Regions from separate parts of the Kitasatospora sp. CMC57 genome, predicted to be linked through region 1. Evidence: riboswitches for the same ligand, from Rfam matches in the RefSeq annotation. Region 1 holds a riboswitch; the other holds the start of a gene.

Region 1 (4,205 bases):
GGATGCGACGGGCCCGGTACCGGGGAGCGGTACCGGGCCCGTTCATCGCAGCACGGGAGCGGCGGGGCCGCATCCGCGCTCAGCGGCCGCCGCACAGCCCCCGGATCGCGGTCCGGGAGACGGCGGTCAGGCCCCGGACCAGCACCGGGGTGAGGAAAACCAGCACCAGGCCGAGCAGCGAGACGCCCGCGATGTCCCGGCCCGAGGTGAGGTAGTACTCGTGGTGCGCCCCGGCGTCGGTGGTGAAGTCGTACACCCGGTAGCCCGGCCAGTCGGTGTAGCGGGCGAACACCCAGTGGTAGGCCGGGTAGAGCGCGACCACCCAGCCGGCCACCAGGAAGACCACCGTGAGGGTGAAGCTCAGGATGCTCCAGGGCAGCATCAGCACCTGGTACAGCGCCGCCTTCCAGCCGGCCCGGTCGGCCAGTCGGGCGGTGACGGCCCCCCAGAAGCCGGGCCGGGACTGCGCGACCGGGCCGGGTGCGGCGACCTCGGTGCCGAGCAGGGTGCGGGCCCGGTGCCGCTCCAGCGCGGCGAAGCCACGCGAGCCGGAGGTGAGCAGGGCGAGCACCGGCATCCCCAGCGCGGTGACCAGCAGGCCGAGCCCGAGCGAGAAGGAGGCCACCACGGAGGCGAAGCCCAGCACGGCGATCGGCAGCGAGCCGAGCACGAAGCCGACCTGCCGGTAGGTGGCGGCGGCGAACGGTGCCCGCCAGAACTCCGGGTGCGCCCGGCCGCCGCTGGTGCTGCGCTCGGCGTACGGGAAGGTCTGACTGGTCATCACCGGCTCCTCGGTCTGGTTGTCCTGCTCCGTGCCCACCCCTCCAAGGTGCCCGACCGGCGCCGTCCGCGACATGAGGTCCCCCGGCGGACCTGGGGTAGGGAGAACCCCACCCCCGCCCTGGACGGACGGCCTGGGCTCCCGGCACCGGATACCGTACGAGGGTGAACGACGACGACCTCCGGCTCAGCCCCCGTACCCGTGCCGACGACCTGCTCAGGTGGGCGGCCGACGAGGGTCTCGAGCCCGTCCCGGTGGAGGCGGTCCGGACGGTGCTGGCCCTGCTGGAGCTGGGCGACGGCCGGATGCACGACGGCTACCCGGAGCTGAGCTCGCCGGTGGTCGAGCAGCTGCTGTACGAGCGGATCTACATGTACGTGCAACCGGATTCCGACCCCGGCGCGTACGGGCGGGCCGTGGGGCTGCTGATCGACCATCAGCGGGCCGCCAGGCGGCTGAACGCCAAGCGGCAGGAGCGGCTGCACGCCGAGGTGGAGTGGCAGGGCGAGCTGCTCTGCGGGCTGCTCCGGCAGCCGCACCTGGTCACCTGGCCGCGGCTGTACGCGCTGCTGCTCCGGGCGGACGGGGTGGACACCACCGATCCGGCGGCAATCCGGGCCTGGTTGGACGGCTTCCGGGAGCTGACGGCGGAGCAGCGGGCCGAGGCGTTCGGCGCCCTGACCGAACTGGACGAGATCGAGGCCGACGGCGGCTGGGGCCGGCAGCGGCTGATCTCGATCGGGATGGCCACCGACGGCGCCCGGCTGCTGCTGGAGAACCGGCTGATGCAGCGCAGCTACCGCAACCTGGCCGGGCTGAACGCACTCGGCCTGCCGATGCCGGACGAGCTCTCCGGCGACTTCGAGGGCTTCGAGGCCGCGGTGGCCGAGGAGGCGCTCCGGCTGCTGGGCGAGTGGACCGTGCCCGGTCTGCCCGCGCTGCTGGTGCACGAGTACCCGGACCTGGCCCCGGAGCCGGGCACCGAGGAGATCGAGGCGTACCTCGCCGAGCAGGCGGAACAGCCCGAGCAGACCGGCTGACCGGAACGGCCCGGTCCCGTCAGGGGTTGATGCCGCGCTCGCGCAGCCAGTCCAGCGGGTCGACCGGGGCCGCGCCGTCCGGCCGGACCTCCAGGTGCAGGTGCGGCTCGGTGACGTTGCCGGTGGCCCCGACCCTGCCGAGCACGGTGCCGGGGGCGACCTCGCCCGAGGCGGTGACGATGGCGGAGAGGTGGCAGTACCAGATCTCGGTGCCGTCGCTCAGGGTCTCGATCACCCGGTAGCCGTACGCCCCGGACCAGCCGGCCGAGGTGACGGTGCCCGCGCCGACGGCGGTGACCGGGGTGCCGGTGGCGGCCGCGAAGTCCAGGCCGGTGTGCAGGTGCGACCAGTACGAGCCGGACTGCCCGTAGTGCGCGGTCAGCTCGTAGTTGCTGGTGGGCGCGGCGAACGCGGTGCGCTGCTCGGCGCGCTTCGCCTCGGCCTCCTGGGCGGACCGCTTGGCCTCCGCCTCCTGGGCCGCGGCCAGCCGGGCGGACTCGTCGGCGGCGGTGCGCTGCCCGTCGGCCTGGAGCTGGATCCGGGCGGCGAGGGCGAGGCCGGGGTCGGCGGCGAGCCCGTGCTGCTCGGCCCCGGAGGAGTCGGCGGCAGCGACGGCGGGCGGCGGCGGGGCGGCGGCGGCCGGCTCCGCCGCGGCGGAGCCGGCGGCGAAGGCGGTGGCGCCGAGCGCAGCGGTCATCGCGGTGACACCGATCAGCGGGCCGCCGGAGCGGGGCTGACGGGGTATCCGGTGCCTGGCGGCCTCCGGGTGGTCCAGCAGCAGCTGGTTGCCGGAGTCGGTACGAGGGTGTGCCTGGGAGTGCGTCGACGCCACGGAGGCGCGCTCCTTTCCTTCCTTCTCGCCTACCGGGTTAGCTGACGGGTTCGGAGCAGGAAGGTCTCCTACGACCGGGTTGTGGACCCGGCCGATTCACCCCAAGGAACGGTGGTTCCCCGGCTCCCGGACCCACCGGTGAAAGCGGGTCCTGAGGATTAGGCGACGGCGCACGGTGCCGTTCTGGTACGGCGTTGCCGACCGCGCTGCGTTATCAAACGTTAATCCTAGGAGCCCATGATTCCAAGCGGCTTGAGAGATGCAGTCCACCTCTTCTGACGACCCGTGACCGGAATGCGGCTTTTGATCTACTACTCGGTGACGGTGCGCGACGACGGGTTGAGTATCCGTACTCAGGTGCCGGACAAGGGAGTTCGGGACCCTCGGAACATGAGCGCTTCGATGCAGCCCCGGACCACCAGTGCCTACTACCTCCAGGCCGTCCTGTCCTTCGCCCTGGCCAGTGCGGCCCTGGCGATCGGGATCGCCTACCTGCCCGTCGACCCCTGGATGCGCGGCTTCCTGGCAGTCGGCCTGCTCTACGAGATCACCGCGGCGTTCACGCTCGCCAAGGTGGTCCGCGACCGCCAGGAGGTCGGCGCGATCACCAGCCGGGTCGACCAGGCACGGCTGGACAAGCTGCTCGCCGAGCACGACCCGTTCCGGGTGGAGGGGATCTGAGCGGGGGTCAGCCCCTGGCCCGCTTGGCCGCGTAGGTCTCGCCGCCCGCCATCCAGTTCTCCAGCGGGATCTCCTCGATCACCACGTTCACCACCTCCGGGCTCACGCCGGTGATCCGGACGTAGGTCTCGGTGAGCTCGCGGGCGATCTCGGCCCGCTGCTCCGCGGTCCGGCCGGCCAGCTGCTTGACATTGATGAACGGCATGACGACCCCTCAGGTCCGGTGCGACTCGATCGCTCCGCACGGTATCCCATCGCTTCTCGGCACCCCTTGACAGCTAAGGCTATTAGCCTTAGCTTTATGGGCATGACGCAGACGCTGACCACCCAGTTCCTGACCGTTCCCGGCGGCCGACTGGCCTACGACGACACCGCCACCGAGACCGGCCTGCCGGTCGTCCTGCTCCCCGGCATGCTCGACTCGCGCAGCGTGTACCGCCACCTGCGCCCGCTGCTCACCGCCGCCGGCCACCGGGTCGTCACCCTGGACCTGCGTGGGCTCGGCGAGTCCTCGATGACCTGGAGCGACTACTCCCCCGCCTCGATCGCCGAGGACACCCTGGCCCTGCTCGACCACCTGGGCATCGAGCGGGCCGCCCTGGTCGGCAACTCCTACACCGGCGCCACCGTGGTGCGGGCCGCCGCCCTGGCCCCCGAGCGGGTGGCCGGGATCGCCCTGATCGACGCCTTCATCGAGAACCTGCCGCCGAGCGCCGTCCAGCGCGCCGTGCTCAAGGCACTCGCCTTCACCGTGACGCACGTCCCCGCCGCCTGGGGCAGCTACCTCGACAAGGCCTACCCGACCGCCAGGCCCGCCGACTTCGCGGAGTACCGCTCCGCCGCCGTGACCGCCCTGCGCACCCCCGGCCGG
Region 2 (4,205 bases), 2.6 Mb from region 1:
CGCGGGGTCCTGAGCTTGCACTGCCAGGGGCCCGGGGAACGACGACGACATCGAGGTCGCCGTTCCCCGAGCCCTTCCGCTCAGGTGAGGCGCGCCGTGCGGGCCGCCGCGTCGTGCAAGGTCACCTGTGGGGTCGTGACCGGGCGCGGGCCCGGGGTGGCGGTGGTGGGGGTGCGGCTGTTGTCGCGGTGGACCTCGACGGCCTGGGACTGGCCGGCCCGTCGGAGGACGATCCGCTTGGGTTCGGGCAGGGCGGGGTCGAACCAGAGGTCGGCGCCGCCGAACTCGCAGTCGAGCACCGCGACGTCCTCAGGCGCCCCGCCGTCCACCGCGCGGAACGCGACGCCCGCCTTCCGATAGCCCATCAGCCGACTGCGGGTCACCAGGACGGTCTCGCCCGGCAGTTGGTGGTGCATGGTGGAGACCGCGAAATCCGACTGGCCGGCCCCGTCGATCAGCAGGCCGTCCAGCACCGTGCCCTTGTCCCGGCCGAGGGCGTGCAGCGCCACTCCCCCGCCCGCGTTGCCGTACAGGACGCTGCCGGTGTAGTCGAAGTCGTTCAGGTAGGCGCCGTGCTCGATGCCCCATCCTCCGTTGTGGTAGGCCACGAACTGGCCGACCGCATGGTGGTGTTGGGCGTTGAGCCAGACGAAGATGCCGTTCTCCAGGTTGTTGTGCGCCAGGCAGCGTTCGAAGGTCCAGACGCCCTCACTGGTCTCCGGCCAGTGGTAGCCGGAGGCACCGTTCGCACCCTGCACGCCCACCGCCACGCAGTCCCTGGCCACACCGCCGGTACCCGCGCCGAGACTGAACCCGGTGAGCCGGTAGCCGCGCGGGTTGGGGTCGTAGAGCGTCCGGGAGGCAACGCAGGAGTCGTACGTGATGTCGTCGGACGGGCCCTGCGGCGTCCTGGTGTCCAGCGGCCCGTCCCACCAGTAGGCGTCCTCCCGGGTCTGGTGGCTGATGCAGCTGCGGAAGGTGATGCCGTGGCTGGCGTGCGGGACGAACGCGTGGCTGCCGGTGTCGCGGACCACGACTCCCTCGACCACGGTGCCCCGGCTGGTGTCGCCGAGCATGTGGAAGTGCAGCCCGTACCGGCCGAGCACCGGCTCGGTGAGCGGCTTGCCGTTCCACTGGTCCTTGCCGGGCGCTCGAGGGCCCAGCCAGCGCAGGGCGGCATGCCGGACGTCGGACGGGCGTGAGCTGGTCAGGTGGACGTGGGCGCGGCCGTTCTCGGTGCCCTCGATTCGGACATTACGGGTCAAATTCAGCACCTCGGCCCCGACGGTGACACCCCCTCCGGTCGCCACCCGGGGGTGCGGGTGCCTGAGCGGGCCGTCCAGGGTCACCGCGCTGCCGCTGATAGCGGCGATGGTCCGCAGGTCGTACCGCTCGGAGAAGCCGTCGGCGTCCGGCGCGCCGGTCGGGGTGATGGCGAGCTCGTCGCCCGGGCGCCAGCCGGTCGGTGCGGTGGTGAGGGTGACCGTGGTGGCGCCGGCCTCGAGTGCGCCGGCCGCGCGCACCCAGGCCGTCCTGGCGGCGCCGTCCAGCCGCAGGTAGCCCGCTCCGGTGACCCAGAGGCCGGTGTCGGACGGCACCAACGTCATCCCGCCGCCCTGAAAGCGGCGTTCGTCCACATTCGGGAAGCGCAGGGTGTGCAGGGCGGCGTCGGCCGGGGCCAGCGTCAGGCTGCCCTTCACCTCGACGTTGCCCGCCGAACTGAGCACCACCGATCGGTCGGCCGCGAAGGTCAGCGAACCGGAAGCTTCGATCACCAACGAACCAACGGTCACATCACCGTCCAGCACCACGTGGTCGGCGATCCGAACGGCTGCGGTGGGATTCGGCAGCGCGCCGCCCCATCCGGCCGGATCGGACCACGGCCGGGGCGGCGCGCTCGGCTCCGGGGAGGGCGACGGCGAGGCGGACGCCGGGGAGGACGGCGACTGCCCGTCGTGCGCATGGGACGCCTCCGGAGGAGGTGGCGGCAGAGCCGAGGCGCCGTCAGGGGCGTCGGCGGTGCGCCGGACCAGCTCCTCCACCCCGATCGCGGCGACCACCGTGCCGGCCGCGATCCAGCCGAGTACCTTCCTGCGCCCGGCCGTTGCCGAGTCGTTATCTTCCGGCACCGGTCCGGGTCCCTTCGCGTGCCGCATGGTGCCGCGTACCCCTCCCCCGGGCCGCATCCGCGGCCGCCTCGCCTGAAGCATAGGCAAGTCCCTTGAGTGGCAAGGGCTTTGATCAGATTCGATCGAAATCCGTCAGCGGAACGACAGCTTCCGGTTCATGGAGGTTCCGTAAAGAAACCTTGATCAGCCTCACACAGGTTTGCGGTTTCAACTTGAGTCTGCCTACCGTGCTCCCCTGTTCGTGGCCACACGGACCCAGTTCACCCGGAACGCCGAGTCCTGCCACCGGGTGAACAGGCAGCGCAGCAAAGCACCATGGCAGGGGCGGGGGAACCACAGGTAAGTCGCCTGCGATTGGTCCGATTCGACCGATTTCAGGCTTGGGGTGAAGTCGTGCTCACACACGACCGGGCAACTCCAGCCCGAATCCGACAGCTCACCTCGCAGGCGTGGGAGAGGAACGCATCTTCATGCTGTCCAGCAGCGCGTCCAAGCGCACCCGCCGTCTGATCGCCGCGACCGGCGTGGTCGGCATCGGCCTCTCGGTCCCGTGCTTCACGGCCGGCTCCGCCTCCGCCGCCTCCGTCTCCACCTGGGACAAGGTCGCCCAGTGCGAGTCCACCGGCGACTGGAGCATCAACACCGGCAACGGCTTCTACGGCGGCCTCCAGTTCACCTCCAGCACCTGGGCCGCGTTCGGTGGCAAGCAGTACGCCGCGCAGGCCAACCAGGCCTCCAAGGGCCAGCAGATCGCGATAGCCGAGAAGGTGCTCGCCTCCCAGGGCCCCGGCGCCTGGCCGGTCTGCTCCGTCAAGGCCGGTCTGACCAAGGGCGGCGGCGCTCCTCAGATCGACACCTCGGCGACCACCCCCAAGGCCGCCACCCCGAAGGCGGCCGCCCCCCAGGCCGCCCCGGCCCCCCAGGCCGCCCCGGCCCCGAAGGCCGCCACCCCGGCGCCGAAGGCGGCCGAGCAGCAGACCACCACCACGACCACCGCGGCCAAGTCCTACACCGTGGTCGCCGGTGACTGGCTCTCCACCATCGCGCAGAGCCAGCACGTCGAGGGCGGCTGGGAGAAGCTCTACGAGCTCAACAAGGCGATCCTGCCCGAGGGCCCGGACACGATCTACCCGGGCCAGAAGCTGGCGCTCGGTGGCACCACCACGGTGCTCACCAGCGCGCCGAAGCCGACCGCCCCGGTGCCGGCTCCGTCCTCGACCGGCACCGGCACCGGCACCCGGACCGCCAAGAGCACCAAGGCCGCGTCCGGCGCCGCCGTCACCACCACGGTGGCGGCGACCGGCAGCAAGGCCGCCGCGGTCAACTTCGCGCTGTCCAAGGTCGGCCAGGCGTACGTCTACGGCGGCAGCAGCAACGGCGGTTGGGACTGCTCGGGTCTGACCCAGGCGGCCTTCCGTCAGGCCGGGATCTCCCTGCCCCGGATCGCCAACGACCAGGCGGACGCCAGCACCCGGGTCTCGCTGGACCGCCTCCAGGCCGGCGACCTGCTGTTCTGGTCGAGCAACGGCAGCAACTCGGGCGTCTACCACGTCGCCATGTACATCGGTGACGGCAAGTACGTCGAGGCCGCCAACCCGCGCTCGGGCGTGCGGACCGAGTCCATCGCCAACTGGGCGCCGGACTTCGCCGGTCGCGTCTGACCCGCTCGCCGCTGCCCCCGGAGACCTGGTCGGCTCCGGGGACAGCGGCGTGCGCGCGGCGATTATCCTTACCGGTGATGTGCGCCTTCGCTCCGTTGGTCATGTCGCGGAGGTACCCAACGACGAGCGAGGACCGGCCATGACCGAGCAGCCCACCGCGACCCAGCGGATCGCCGAGACCATCCGGCCCGCGATGCTCCAGGGCCTGCAGAACGCCGACCTCGGTGGGCCCTCCGGCACCCAGCACATCAACGCGTGGGCGGACTGGATCGCCGAAGCGGTCTTCCACACCGTGGTCCAGCCGCTCGCCGCCGAACGCGACGCCTTCGCCGACCGGGTCGACACCCTCAGCGAGATCGCCAAGCGGCACAAGACCGACTACCTGGACGCCGTCCAGGACGTCCAGCGCCTGACC

The links. Region 1 has a riboswitch for cyclic di-AMP ahead of ACKUU6_RS14965 (M23 family metallopeptidase). Riboswitches for the same ligand answer to the same signal wherever they lie in the genome.
Region 2: another riboswitch for cyclic di-AMP. It lies ahead of ACKUU6_RS27085 (transglycosylase family protein); the one in region 1 lies ahead of ACKUU6_RS14965 (M23 family metallopeptidase).

What each region holds. Positions count from the first base shown of each region.
Region 1 is NZ_AP035881.2:3,398,277-3,402,481, forward strand. It holds gene ACKUU6_RS14955 (sensor domain-containing protein) at 80-781, opposite strand; gene ACKUU6_RS14960 (hypothetical protein) at 946-1,821, shown strand; gene ACKUU6_RS14965 (M23 family metallopeptidase) at 1,841-2,653, opposite strand; cyclic di-AMP (ydaO/yuaA leader) riboswitch at 2,665-2,828, opposite strand; gene ACKUU6_RS14970 (YiaA/YiaB family inner membrane protein) at 3,044-3,334, shown strand; gene ACKUU6_RS14975 (tautomerase family protein) at 3,342-3,539, opposite strand; gene ACKUU6_RS14980 (alpha/beta fold hydrolase) at 3,642-4,205, shown strand, end outside.
Region 2 is NZ_AP035881.2:6,038,323-6,042,527, reverse strand. It holds gene ACKUU6_RS27090 (hypothetical protein) at 81-2,129, opposite strand; cyclic di-AMP (ydaO/yuaA leader) riboswitch at 2,390-2,592, shown strand; gene ACKUU6_RS27085 (transglycosylase family protein) at 2,600-3,790, shown strand; gene ACKUU6_RS27080 (hypothetical protein) at 3,930-4,205, shown strand, end outside.